2 regions of the Terrabacter sp. Soil810 genome follow, and region 1 is predicted to be linked to the other one. Evidence: predicted binding sites of a transcription regulator. Region 1 holds the regulator's gene; the other holds the start of a gene.
The links. The regulator HrcA, encoded in region 1, represses chaperone genes, less so after heat shock. The targets are predictions, from matches to a motif close to TTNGCACTCGNNNNNNNCGAGTGCNAA.
Positions count from the first base shown of each region.

Region 2: a site for HrcA is predicted at 4,167-4,193, ahead of groES (co-chaperone GroES). Genes of this name have one in related genera too.

Region 1 is NZ_LMSW01000011.1:1,049,111-1,055,743, reverse strand. It holds gene ASG96_RS10755 (Gmad2 immunoglobulin-like domain-containing protein) at 1-1,039, shown strand, start outside; gene ASG96_RS10750 (16S rRNA (uracil(1498)-N(3))-methyltransferase) at 1,137-1,880, opposite strand; gene dnaJ (molecular chaperone DnaJ) at 1,899-3,032, opposite strand; gene hrcA (heat-inducible transcriptional repressor HrcA) at 3,114-4,157, opposite strand; gene ASG96_RS10735 (DUF3097 domain-containing protein) at 4,325-5,209, shown strand; gene ASG96_RS10730 (CHAP domain-containing protein) at 5,233-6,633, opposite strand, start outside.
Region 2 is NZ_LMSW01000003.1:179,416-186,048, reverse strand. It holds gene ASG96_RS04830 (nucleoside hydrolase) at 1-960, shown strand, start outside; gene ASG96_RS04825 (PfkB family carbohydrate kinase) at 960-1,790, shown strand; gene ASG96_RS04820 (metalloregulator ArsR/SmtB family transcription factor) at 1,927-2,256, shown strand; gene ASG96_RS04815 (SRPBCC family protein) at 2,253-2,756, shown strand; gene ASG96_RS04810 (class I SAM-dependent methyltransferase) at 2,879-4,120, opposite strand; gene groES (co-chaperone GroES) at 4,344-4,640, shown strand; gene groL (chaperonin GroEL) at 4,754-6,370, shown strand; gene ASG96_RS04795 (WhiB family transcriptional regulator) at 6,564-6,633, opposite strand, start outside.

The sequences.
Region 1 (6,633 bases):
TCTCGGCGCGATCCTCGCGGAGGCGCACGAGGCGGACACCGTGCGCCAGGGCCCCGGGACCAGGCACCACCGCTGGCTCGTCCCGGCGGCCGCGGCCGCCGCAGCCGTCCTCGTCGCCGGCACCGTGTGGGCGGTGAACCGCCCGGCGAGCCCGACACCTCCCGTCGCGGGCACGCCCACCGCCGTGGCGACGTCCACCCCCAGCGCCTCCTCAGGCGCCCCGTCCGGGGCTCCGTCGAGTGTCCCGACGAAGACCGCCCAGGGACCGAGCACCCCGGCGACCACCGCCGTTCCGCCTCCGGCCACGGCCCCGGCGACGGTGCCCGTCTACTACCTCGGCCCCGTCGTGGCCGGGGGTGACCAGCTGCGCCTCTTCCGTGAGTTCGTCGCCGCCCGCGTCCCGGCACCGACGACGGCTGAGGGCAAGGCGCTGGCCGCTCTCCGGCTCGCGACCGGCGCTCCGCCCGCGGGCTCCGCCTACTCGTCGGCCTGGTCCGGGGTGACCGTGGAGTCGGTGGCCGTCGGCCCCGACGCCATCACCGTCCGGCTGTCGTCCGGCACGACAAGCACCGACGCCCTCGCGGCGGAGCAGCTCGGCTGGACCGCGCAGGCCGCGGCAGGCACGGCGCTGCCGGTCCGCTTCGAGCTCGCCGACGGAGGGACCGAGGTCTCGCCGGGCCACCCGGTCTCGTCGTCCTTCACCAGGCCCACCTCCCCGATGGCGGTGCTCGACCAGGTCGCACCCGTCTGGGTGGACGAGCCGGCACGCGGCTCGTCCGTCCGGGCCGGGTCCCCGCTCACGGTCAAGGGCGTCGCGAGCACGTTCGAGGCCAACGTCGAGTGGGAGCTGCTCCGCGACGGTAGGCGTGTCGACCACGGCTTCACCACGGCCTCGGCAGGCGCCCCGGCGCGCGGTGCCTACCGGTTCACGACGACGTCGTCGCTCGAGCCCGGCGCCTACGTCGTCCGCGTCTTCGCGAGCAGCGCCAAGGACGGCTCGACCGTCGCCGAGCAGCTCGTCCCCGTCACGGCCCGCTGACCCGCCGCTCCCACCCGTTCGAGGTGATCGCGGCACCCACCCCCGTGTCGAGATCACCTCGAACCAGGGAAGGGCCTCGGCCGGTCGGGGTATGCCGTCAGGTCCAGCGAGCGCGCGCGCTGAGGACCGCGAGGGCAGCGGGACCGGCGGACGACGCGCGCAGGATCGTCGACCCGAGCCGGACCGGACGCGCCCCGGCAGCCGTCAGCGCCTCGATCTCGCGGTCGGTGATGCCGCCCTCGGGACCGACGACCACGAGCACGTCACCGGACGCGGGCAGGTCGACGGACGCGAGCAGCTCGGTCGCGTCCTCGTGGAGCACGAGCGTCAGGGCCGACTCCGCGACTCGAGCCACGAGCGGGGCGAGCCCGACCGCGGCGGACGTCAGCGGCAGACGCGACCGGCGTGACTGCTTGGTCGCCCGGGCCACGACCGCAGCCCACTTGGCGAGCGACTTGGCGGCCCGGTCGCCGCGCCAGACGACGACGGAGCGCTCGGCCTGCCAGGGCACGACCTCGTCGACACCGAGCTCGGTCGCGGCCTCGACGGCCTGCTCGTCGCGGTCACCCTTGGCGAGGGCCTGGACGAGGACGAGCCGAGGCGCGGGCTCGGGCTCGTCGACGACGTCGAGCACCCGTCCGCGCACCCACGCCCGGTCGACGTCGGTGGCCTCGAGCAGCAGGCGGCGACCCGCACCGTCGGCGATGTAGTAGCGCTCGCCGGGGCGGATGCGCACGACGGCCGCGGCGTGGCGGCCCTCGTCACCCTCGAGCAGCAGCGAAGACCCGGCGACGGCCTCGGCGACCGCGGACGGCTCGCCGAGGAAGAGCTGGTGGGTCACCGGGCGCTCACGTGCGGCTCACTTCTCCTTGAAGGCGTCGCGCAGCTTGCCGAAGAGGCCCTTGTTGGCCGGCGTCAGCCGACCCTCGTGGCGCTCCTCGCCGCGCAGGGTCGCGAACTGGTGCAGCAGCTCGCGCTGCTCCTCCGTCAGGCGCGTCGGCGTCTGCACCGTGGCGTGCACGAGCAGGTCGCCACGCCCGCCGTGCCGTAGGTGGGTCACGCCGAGACCGCGCAGGGTGAGCACGTCGCCGCTCTGGGTGCCGGGCTTGATGTCGAGGTCCTGCATGCCGTCGAACGTCGAGAGCTTGAAGCTCGTCCCGAGAGCGGCTGCCGCCATGGGCAGCTCGACGTTGCAGTGCAGGTCGTCGCCGCGGCGGGTGTAGGTCTCGTGGTTGACGACGCGGATCTCGACGTAGAGGTCGGCCTTGGGTCCGTTGCCGGGCCCGACCTCGCCCTCGCCGGTCAGCTGGATGCGGGTGCCGGTGTCGACACCGGCGGGCACCTTGAGCTTGAGCGAGCGGCGGGTGCGCACGCGGCCGTCACCCGAGCAGTCGTGGCACGGGTCGGTGAGCGTCGAGCCGTAGCCCTGGCAGTTGACGCACGGGCGCGAGGTCATGACCTGGCCGAGGAAGCTGCGCTGGATCTGCTGCACCTCACCGGCGCCCTTGCAGATCGGGCAGGTCTGGCGACCGGTGCCGGGCTCGGCGCCGTCGCCGTCGCAGCGCTTGCAGCCGACGGCGGTGTCGAGCGTCAGCTCCTCCTCGGAGCCGAAGACGGCCTTCGAGAGGTCGATGTCCAGACGCACGAGGGCGTCCTGGCCGCGCTGCACGCGCGCCCGCGGACCTCGCGTGCCGGCCTGGGCGCCCGCGCCGAAGAAGGCGTCCATGACGTCGCTGAACGAGAAGCCCTGTCCCGCACCGAATCCGGCACCGCCGCCCGACGCGAACGGGTCGGCGCCCATGTCGAAGGACTGGCGCTTCTGCGGGTCGGAGAGCACGTCGTAGGCCTGCGACACCCGCTTGAACTCCTCCTCGGCCTCGGCGCCGGAGTTCACGTCCGGGTGCAGCTTGCGGGCGAGCCGACGGTAGGCCTTCTTGATCTCCTCCTGGCTCGCGTCGCGCGAGACCCCGAGGACGGCGTAGTAGTCGTTCAAGCTGAGATTCCTTCGGTACGTGGTGCTTTCGGTTCCGGCGCGGCGCTGCGCCGGCGGACTGGCCGCGGTGGTGCAGGTGGGTCAGGTGGCCTGGTTCTCGTCGAGGATCTCGGAGACGTAGCGCGCGACGGCGCGGACCGACGCCATCGTCGTCGGGTAGTCCATCCGGGTCGGGCCCAGCACCCCGAGGCTCGCGACGCGCTCGGCGCCGGAGCCGTAGCCCATCGACACGAGGGACGTGGACTGGAGCCCGGTCACGGGGTTCTCGGTGCCGATGCGCACCGACACGAGGTCGGGGTCGTCACCGAGCTGGCCGAGGAGGCGCAGCAGGGTGACGTGCTCCTCGAGGGCCTCGAGGATCGGGCCGATGGTGCGCGGGAAGTCGGTGCCGGCGCGAGCGAGGTTGGCCTGGCCGGCGAGGACCACGCGCTCCTCGCGCTCCTCGACGAGGGCGTCACCGAGGGCGGACACGACGGCCTCCATCGCCGCCCGGTCGGCCTCGTCGACGTCGTCGACGAGGCGTCGCAGCCGGGTCGCGGCCACGGTGAACGGCACGCCGGTGGCCACCTCGTTGATGCGGGAGCGGATCGAGGCGACGAGCGCCTCACCGGTGCCGTCCGAGAGCACGCGCCCCGTGTCGACGACGCGCTGCTCGACGCGGCCGGTGTTGACGATGAGCACGATCATCAGGTGCGACGACCCCATCGGCACGAGCTCGATGTGGCGCACCGTCGACCGCGTGAGCGACGGGTACTGCACGACGGCGACCTGTCGGGTCAGGCTCGCGAGGAGGCGCACAGTGCGGTCGACGACGTCGTCGAGGTCGACGGCCCCTTCGAGGAACTGGCCGATCGCACGACGCTCTCCCGAGCCGAGCGGCTTGACGGCGCTGAGGCGGTCGACGAAGACGCGGTAGCCGGCGTCGGTGGGCACTCGCCCCGCCGACGTGTGCGGCGCGTGGATGAGGCCCTCCTCCTCGAGCAGGGCCATGTCGTTGCGCACGGTCGCGGCACTCACCCCGAGGTGGTGGCGCTCGACGAGAGCCCGGCTGCCCACCGGCTCGGAGGTCTGGACGTAGTCCTGCACGATCGCGCGCAGCACCATCAGCCGACGGTCCTCGCTCATCGCGTCCCCTCCTTCACGGGCTTGGCACTCTCGATCGACGAGTGCCAAGTCTACGTCGTGCCTCGCGGATCTCCGACTTCATCCAACCGTATGCCGTCGCGCCGCCACCTCCCCTGCCCGCGTGGCGGCTGCGTGGGTCGCCGCCCGGCGGCATACCCTCGCTTGTCGTGTCCCCCAACGATCGCTACGGATCCGACGTCCTCACCGGCGACTGGCGTGCCCCGCGGCGCGGCCGGTCCACCCCGACCCCGGCGGAGCCCGACCTCGTCGTCGAGGAGGTCGAGACCGGCTGGGTCGGCGCCGTGGTGCGGGTGGAGAAGGCGGGCGGCATGCACGTCGTCCACCTCGAGGACCGCCATGGCCGCACCAAGGCGTTTCCGCTGGGCCCCGGCTTCCTCGTCGACGGCGCTCCGGTGACGCTCACTCCCCCGCAGGCTGCCGCCGGGACCGCGCTCGCGGAGGCGAGACGGGCCGCCTCCAGGACCGCGAGCGGCTCCGTGGCCGTCGAGGGTGCCCGGGCCCGCGTCGCGAGCGGCTCGCGGATCTACGTCGAGGGCCGCCACGACGCCGAGCTCGTCGAGAAGGTCTGGGGCGACGACCTGCGCGTCGAGGGGGTCGTCGTCGAGCTGATGGACGGCGTCGACGACCTCGCCGGCATCATCGCCGAGTTCCAGCCGGGGCCCGGCCGTCGCCTCGGCGTCCTCGTCGACCACCTCGTCCCCGGCACGAAGGAGGCCCGCATCGTCGCTCAGGCGCAGGCGCTGCCGGGCCTCTCCCAGCACGTGAGGATCCTCGGCCACCCCTACGTCGACGTGTGGCAGTCCGTGCGCCCGGAGCGGCTCGGCTGGCAGCAGTGGCCGGTCATCCCGCGCGGCACGTCGTGGAAGCACGGCATCTGCGCCGAGGTGGGCTGGGCCCACGCGAGCCAGGCCGACATCGCCAACGCGTGGAAGCGCATCCTCGGGACGGTGCGCACCTACGCCGACCTCGAGCCGACGCTGCTCGCGAGCGTCGAGGAGCTCATCGACTTCGTCACCGAGCCCAGCGCCTGAGCGCCGGGCCCGAGGACCCGGGCTCACCTCTTGAGGTAGCCCTGGACGTCGACGACGAGGTAGGACGCGGCGCTCGTGTGCACCGTGATCGACCCGCCCACACCGACGGGGACCACGACGGCGTTGACCCGCGTGCGGCCCGAGGCCACGGTGACGTTGGCGGGGCTCGGTCGGGTCGTGCCCGAGGCGTAGGCCGTGACGGCCGTCGTCGCCGTCGGGGCGATGGGTGTCAGCGTGATCGACACCGCGGCCACGCCGACGGTCGGCACCCCGGCGCGGCCGAGGATGGGCACCGACACGGTCGACCCTGCCGCGACCCGGCCCGTGGGCGCGCCGAGCCCGATGCGCGTGTCGAGCAGCCGGGCCGGGGTGACCGCGACGTGGTCACCGCCGGTCTTGAACCAACCCACGACGTCGACGAGCAGGTCGGTCCCGGCCGTCGACTGGATCGTGACCTTCCCGCCGGTGCCGATCCGCGACACGACCGCACCCGTCATGGCGGCGTCGGCGTCGTAGCGCACGTGGGCCGTCGTCGGCCGGGTCGTCCCGGTCGGGTATGCCGTCAGCCAGCCCCCGGCGCCGGGCGCGACCGCGGAGACGGAGAGGACGACGGCTGACGCCCCCGTGCTCGGCACGATGCCGGCCCCGGCGACCGGCAGGTCGACGCTGCCGCCCGCGGGGATGCGCACCTGCGCGGTGCCGAGGCCCGTGCGCGTGTCGAGGACACGGGTCGGGGTGACCGAGACGAGATGCCCCGTCGTGGGGTACCAGCCGACGACCTCCGCGACGAGGTGCGTGGTCGCCGAGGTGTAGAACCGGACCCTGCCGTCGGTGCCGAGCCTCGCCGGCACGAGCTCGCTGACCGTGCCCGCGGTCGTGTACGTGAGGCTCCGCGAGCCGGGGCGCGTCGCGCCGGACGGGTAGCTCGTGAGGTAGCCGGCGGCCGCCGGCGCGGTGACCGTCACGTTGAGCACCGCGGTGCCGACCCCACCGCTCGGGATGCCGGCACGGCCGCTCACCTGCAGGGCGATCGAGGTGCCCGCCGCGACCTTCGCGGCCGGGGCGCCGAGGCCGGTGCGGGTGTCGAGCAGACGGGTCGGGGTGACGGGACGGTAGACGTCGGTGTCGACGACCGTGGCGCCCTGGTCCTTGAGGTGGATGAAGCCGTTGGGCCACCTGCCACCGCCCCGCGTGACCTTGCGCCACTTGAAGTCGCCGCCCCAGTTGTCCTCCGAGACGAGGATCTCGTCGGCCGAGACCACCTTCTCGACGTAGGCGACGTGTCCTGTCGAGGAGAAGGAGGTGTTCCACCAGGCGACCGAGCCGACGGCCGGGTCGTCGTTCGTCTGGCCCGGGAAGGACGGACCCCAGTTGGAGGCGTTGCCCGACAGCGACGCCGGCTTGGTGTTCGGCAGGCCGTTCCT
Region 2 (6,633 bases), on a different contig from region 1:
GACGTCGACACCGGGGTCGACGACGCCTGCGCCCTCCTCCTCGCCGCCCTGCACCCGGCGCTCGACCTGCGAGCCGTCTCGTGCGTCGGGGGCAACGCCCCCGTCGACGACGTCGTGCGCAACACGCTGCGCGTCCTCGAGACCGCGGGGCGCAGCGACATCCCGGTGGCGCGTGGAGCCGAGCGACCGCTGCTCGAGACGCCGGTCGACGCGCGGCACGTGCACGGCGACGACGGCATGGGCGACCTCGGCTGGCCGGCCGCGGCAGCGACGGTCGACCCGCGGCATGCCGTCGAGCTCCTGCGCGACGTCTGCCGTGAGGCGGCCGCCGAGGGCCGACCGGTCACGCTGGTGCCCCTCGCGCCGCTGACGAACATCGCGCTGCTCCTGCGCACCTATCCCGATGTGGCACAAGGCATCTCGGAGATCATCTTCATGGGTGGCGCCGCCAATGTCGGCAACGCGACGGCGTCGGCCGAGTTCAACGTCTTCCACGACCCCGAGGCTGCCGCCATCACGCTCGACGCGGCGGCCGACCTCGGCATCCCGGTGACGATGTACGGTCTCGACGTCTTCTACCAGCCCGTCGTGCCGGCCGAGCTGGCCGACGAGCTCGTCGCCGTCGGAGGCCGCGGCCCGGCCGAGCTGGCGGGCAGCCTGATCAGATTCCAGAACGCGCGCTTCGACCGTCCGGCGTCGACCATCGGTGACGCCGGCGCGGTGTGCGTCGTCATCGACCGGGACGGCGTCCGCACCGAGCCCCTGCCGCTGCGGGTCGAGCTGGCCGGCACGTGGTCGCGCGGCCGCACGATCGTCGACCGGCGCGACTGGAGCGGCGACATGGCCCACGACCCGCACGGCGAGGCCCCGGTGCGCGTCGACGTCGCCCTGGAGGTCGACGGCCCCCGCTACACCCGGCTCTGGGCCGACACGATCCTCGGCCGGGCGGGGCAGCGCTGATGGGGCGTGTCGCGGTGCTCGGCTCGCTCAACGTCGACGTGGTGACCCTCGTCGAGCGTCACCCCCTGCCGGGGGAGACCCTGCTCGGGGAGGCGGGCGGCACCTTCGCCGGGGGCAAGGGCGGCAACCAGGCTGCGGCGGCAGCCCGCGTCGGCGCCGACGTCGCGATGCTCGCCCGCGTCGGCGACGACGGTCCGGGTCGTGCCTACCTCGACCGGCTCGCGGCCCTGGGGGTCGACACCTCCGCCGTGTCGACGAGTGAGGGTGCGCCGACCGGCACGGCCTTCATCACCGTCGACGAGCAGGGCGAGAACTCGATCATCGTCGTGGCCGGCGCCAACGGCGAGCGGGACCGCTCCCTCGTGGCGCAGGCCGGACGTCTCGGCCCCGGCGACGTGCTGCTGTGCTCGCTCGAGGTGCACCTCGACACCGTGGCCGAGTCCGCTCGCGCGGCCCACTCGGCGGGTGCCCGGGTCGTGCTCAACCTGGCGCCGTATGCCGGGCTGCCGGCCGACGTCATCGCCCTGGCCGACCCGGTGGTCGTCAACGAGTCGGAGATGCGCGCTCTCGCGGACTCCGACCTCGTGCCGCAGTCGCTGCTCGTGACCTTCGGGGCAGCGGGGGCGCGGTGGGGGACGGACGGCGTCGACGGCATACCCGTGGCGAGGCGCGACCTCGGTGACACGGTCGGTGCCGGGGACGCGTTCTGCGGAGCCCTCGCGGCGGCCCTGGCCGGCGGTGCCGACCGCCAGGCCGCCGTCGAGGCGGCCAACGCCGCCGGTGCTGCCGCCGTGCGCTGGGTCGGTGCCCAGCCCGACGCCACCCTCTGACCCACCCCACCCCGCAACTCACCGAGCAGGTCACAACACACCCGGGACGGATCGCGGTGGGTTGTGACCTGCTCGGTGTGTTGCGGGACAAGGACGTACCTTGTGAGTTACGTAACTCAAGCGTTACCCTCAACGCATGAGCGGCACCTGGGAAGCGCTGACCGACCCGACCAGGCGGTCCATCGTCGAGCACCTCGCCCGTGAGGAGCTGACCGCGGGCGAGGTCGCGGCACTCTTCGACGCGGCGCGCCCCGGCATCTCGCGGCACCTGCGGGTGCTGCGCGAGGCCGGTGTCGTCGAGGCGGAGGCCGTCGCCCAGCGGCGCGTCTACCGGCTCGCGCCGGGTGCGCTCGACGAGGTCGAGCAGTGGTGCCGCGAGGTCCGCTCGTTCTGGGGGCAGCGTCTCGACGCCCTCGACACCGAGATCGCCCGCGGCGTGCGGGCCCGACGGCAGGAGCAGGGATGAGCGAGCAGCTGACGCAGGTGCTGGGGCGGATCGAGCGGGACGGTGACGACCCGGGCGCCCTCGCGATCGTCTTCGACCGGCACTATGCGACATCACCCGAGGACCTCTGGCAGGCGTGCACCGACCCGGACCGTCTGGCCCGCTGGTTCGCGCCCGTTGCCGGGGACCTACGCCCCGGAGGCGAGTTCGCCATCCACTTCGACGACGGCGACGTCCCGCGCTGTCGCGTCGTCAGGTGCGAGCCACCCCACCGGCTCGTCTGGGAGTGGCCGATCCGCGAGGCGCCGACCGTCGTCACAGTCGAGGTGAGCGCCGACGGCGAGGGGTCGCGCCTCGTCCTGCGGCACGCGCGGCTCACGGACGGCCAGGTCGCGGGGTATGCCGCGGGCTGGGACACCTACGTCCGCGCCCTCGACGCCCACGTCGACGGCACGCCGGCGCCGGACTGGGGCATCACGTGGAGCGCCCTGCACGAGCTGTACGCCGCCGCCGCGACCTGAGCCGGTCGGCCCTCGGTGTGGACCTGCTGATGGTGCTGCGGTTGGTGGGGCGATCACCCCACCATCCGCAGCACCATCAGGCAGACCATGGGGTGGGCGACAGGGAGCCCGGGACGGCTGCGTCAGGCAGGCGTGACGACGAGGGCAACCTGGCCGCCGCCGACCCGGGTCAGGACGAGCGTCGCCTCGGAGCCACCCTTGCCCCGGCCGGTCATCTTCAGCTGTCGCCGCAGCAGGTCGGCATCGAGGGTCACGCCGCGCTTCTTGATCGTCACGCGGTCGTGACCGTGGTCGCGCAGCCAGCGGGCGAGGCGCTTGGTCGACAGGGGCATCGCCTCGACGACCCGGAAGCGCCGGGCCCAGGCCAGCTCGCGAGCCACGCCGCTCGAGACGTAGCCGACTCCGGTGGCGAGCTCGGCGCCGTCGACGGCCGCGACGAGCGCGCCCGTGAGTCCGGCCCGGATGACGGCGCGGTCGGGCTCGTAGAGCCATTCGCCGATGTCGGTGACCGACCCGAGCCCCGGGCGCCGTGCGCCGTCGGCCGCGTCGGCCTCGGTGACCACGGAGGTGGAGGTCTCGGTGCACACGGCAGCGGTGCGTCCGGCGCTCGCGACGAGCGGTCCCCACCAGACCGCGCACTCGAGCACCTCACCGTGCCACGACGTCCACTGCGCCTCGGCGCCCCGGGGGACCGACCCGTGCGGGAAGCCGGGGGAGAGCTTGGCGCCCGTCGCCGGCACCTGCCCGGCGAACTCCAGCACCTGCGACCACGACGGCGAGATGGCGTCGAGCGAGAAGACGCGCTTCGTGCGGCCGCTGATGTCGGCCACTCCGGTGACGCGGCGGGCCGGGTCGAGCCACAGCCCGAGGTGGCGTCGTCCCTCGCCCTCCGGGAGGCGCACGTCCTCGGCGAGCCCGTGCGTGACCCGGGCGGACGGCCAGTGGCGCAGGTTGACGGCGGCGATGCGGGCGGTCGTGTCGTCGGCGTCGACGGCGTGGACCGTCAGGTCGAGGCCGGCGAAGGCCATCGCGTCGGACCCCAGCCCGCACCCGAGGTCGTAGACGTCGCGGACCCCGGCGGCGGCGTACCGGTGCGCGTGGCGCGCGGCGATCGCCAGGCGCGTCGACTGCTCGAGGCCGTCGGGGGTGAAGAGCATGCCGGCGGCGAAGTCGCCGAACTTCTCGACCCCGCGTGAGCGCAGCCGCGACTGGGTCATCGCCGCCGCGACGAGGTCGGCGGCGAAGCCCGCCTCACGCAGCCGATCCTGCAGGTGCAGCGAGCCGCCCTCGTCGTAGGGAGGCAGCGACTGGAGCAGCGCCCAGCCCTCACCCGCGGAGAGGCGATCGACCATGGCGGCGTCCATGGGCTCATCCTGCCAGCGCCCGGCGGACCACGACGCGCCGCCGAATCTGGCACTCGACTTGACCGAGTGCTAACGGCAAACCTAGATTCATCCTGTTGGCACTCTCGACCTGAAAGTGCCAGCACCCTCATCGAGGGAGGTCGACCCCCGCGACGGCGGCCAGCCTCGAAGAGCCCACAGTCCGTAGTCAGTTTCCGACTGTCCCGAAGGGAAGGTCACCACCGTGTCGGTTTCCATCAAGCCGCTCGAAGACCGCATCGTCGTCAAGTCCCTCGAGGCCGAGCAGACCACTGCGTCCGGCCTCGTCATCCCGGACACGGCCAAGGAGAAGCCCCAGGAGGGCGAGGTCCTCGCTGTCGGCCCCGGCCGCTTCAACGACACCGGCACCGAGCGCGTCCCGCTCGACGTCAAGGTCGGCGACAAGGTCATCTACAGCAAGTACGGCGGCACCGAGGTCAAGTACGGCGGCGAGGAGTTCCTGATCCTCTCCGCGCGTGACGTCCTCGCCATCGTCGGCTGACCCAGCCGTATGCCGTGAACGCACCCCGGTGAGCCCCACTGGGGTCTCCCCGGGGTGCGTCTCGTTTCACGTAAGCACAGCAACCGCAAAGCAACCCGAGCCAAAGGAACACCATGGCCAAGCAGCTGGAGTTCGACGACTCCGCCCGCAAGTCGCTCGAGCGCGGCGTTGACGCGCTCGCCAACGCCGTCAAGGTGACGCTCGGCCCGAAGGGCCGCAACGTCGTCATCGACAAGAAGTGGGGCGCCCCCACGATCACGAACGACGGCGTGACCATCGCCCGCGAGATCGAGCTCGAGGACGCCTACGAGAACCTCGGCGCCCAGCTCGCCAAGGAGGTCGCGACCAAGACCAACGACGTCGCCGGTGACGGCACGACGACCGCGACGGTGCTCGCCCAGGCCATGGTGAAGGAGGGCCTGCGCAACGTCGCCGCCGGCGCCGCCCCGGCCGCGCTCAAGCGCGGCATGGACAAGGCCGTCACCGCGGTCAACGACCGCCTCCTCGAGAACGCCCGCGAGGTCGACGGCAAGGACGAGATCGCCTCCGTCGCGACGCTCTCCGCCCAGGACGCCACCCTCGGTGGCCTCATCGGCGAGGCGTTCGACAAGGTCGGCAAGGACGGCGTCATCACCGTCGAGGAGTCCTCGACGACGGCGACCGAGCTCGAGTTCACCGAGGGCATGCAGTTCGACAAGGGCTACCTCTCGGCCTACTTCGTCACCGACACCGAGCGCATGGAGACCGTCCTCGAGGACGCCTACGTGCTCATCAACCAGGGCAAGATCTCCTCGGTCGCCGAGGTGCTCCCGATCCTCGAGAAGGTCGTGCAGTCGGGCAAGCCGCTGCTCATCATCGCCGAGGACGTCGACGGCGAGGCCCTCTCGACGCTCGTCGTCAACAAGATCCGCGGCACGTTCAACGTCGCGGCCGTCAAGGCCCCCGGCTTCGGCGACCGCCGCAAGGCCATGCTCCAGGACCTCGCCATCCTCACCGGTGGCCAGGTCATCGCGCCCGAGGTCGGCCTCAGCCTCGACCAGGCCGACCTGACCGTCCTCGGCCAGGCCCGCCGCGTCGTCCTCACCAAGGACAACACGACGATCATCGACGGCAACGGCGAGGAGGGCGAGGTCTCCGGCCGCGTCCACCAGATCAAGGCCGAGATCGAGCGCACCGACTCCGACTGGGACCGCGAGAAGCTCCAGGAGCGCCTCGCCAAGCTCGCCGGTGGCGTCTGCGTCATCAAGGTCGGCGCCCACACCGAGGTGGAGCTCAAGGAGAAGAAGCACCGCATCGAGGACGCCATCTCGGCGACCCGCGCGGCCATCGAGGAGGGCATCGTCGCCGGTGGCGGCACGGCCCTCATCCACGCGGCCTCCGCCATCGACGCCCTCGAGCTGACCGGTGACGAGGCCACGGGTGCGTCCATCGTGCGCAAGGCCGTCGCCGAGCCCCTGCGCTGGATCGCCGAGAACGCCGGCCTCCAGGGCTACGTCGTCACCTCCAAGGTCGCCGAGCTCCCGCTCGGCCAGGGCCTCAACGCGGCCACGGGCGAGTACGGCGACCTCATCGCCGCCGGCGTCATCGACCCGGTCAAGGTCACCCGTTCCGCGCTGCGCAACGCCGAGTCCATCGCGTCGATGATCCTCACGACCGACACGCTCGTCGTCGAGAAGCCCGAGAACGAGGAGCCCGCGGCCGGCGGTCACGGCCACGGCCACGGTCACTGACGCACCGCGCCACACGGCATACGACCACGGGCCCTGACGGGCCCCGCGTCGGCGCCTGACACGACAGCGAGGGCCGCTCCCCGACGGGGAGCGGCCCTCGCTGCGTCTCGACCTCCGCGACCCCGTCGTATCTCGCGGGCCGGTCGAGCGGCTGCGTGGTCGCCGACGGCGTGTGCCGGCGACCGTCAGGTGGTCAGGAGGCCTCCTGGATGCCGTCGTAGAGGACCTCGCGCTCGGCCTCGGTCAGCCCGCCCCAGACGCCG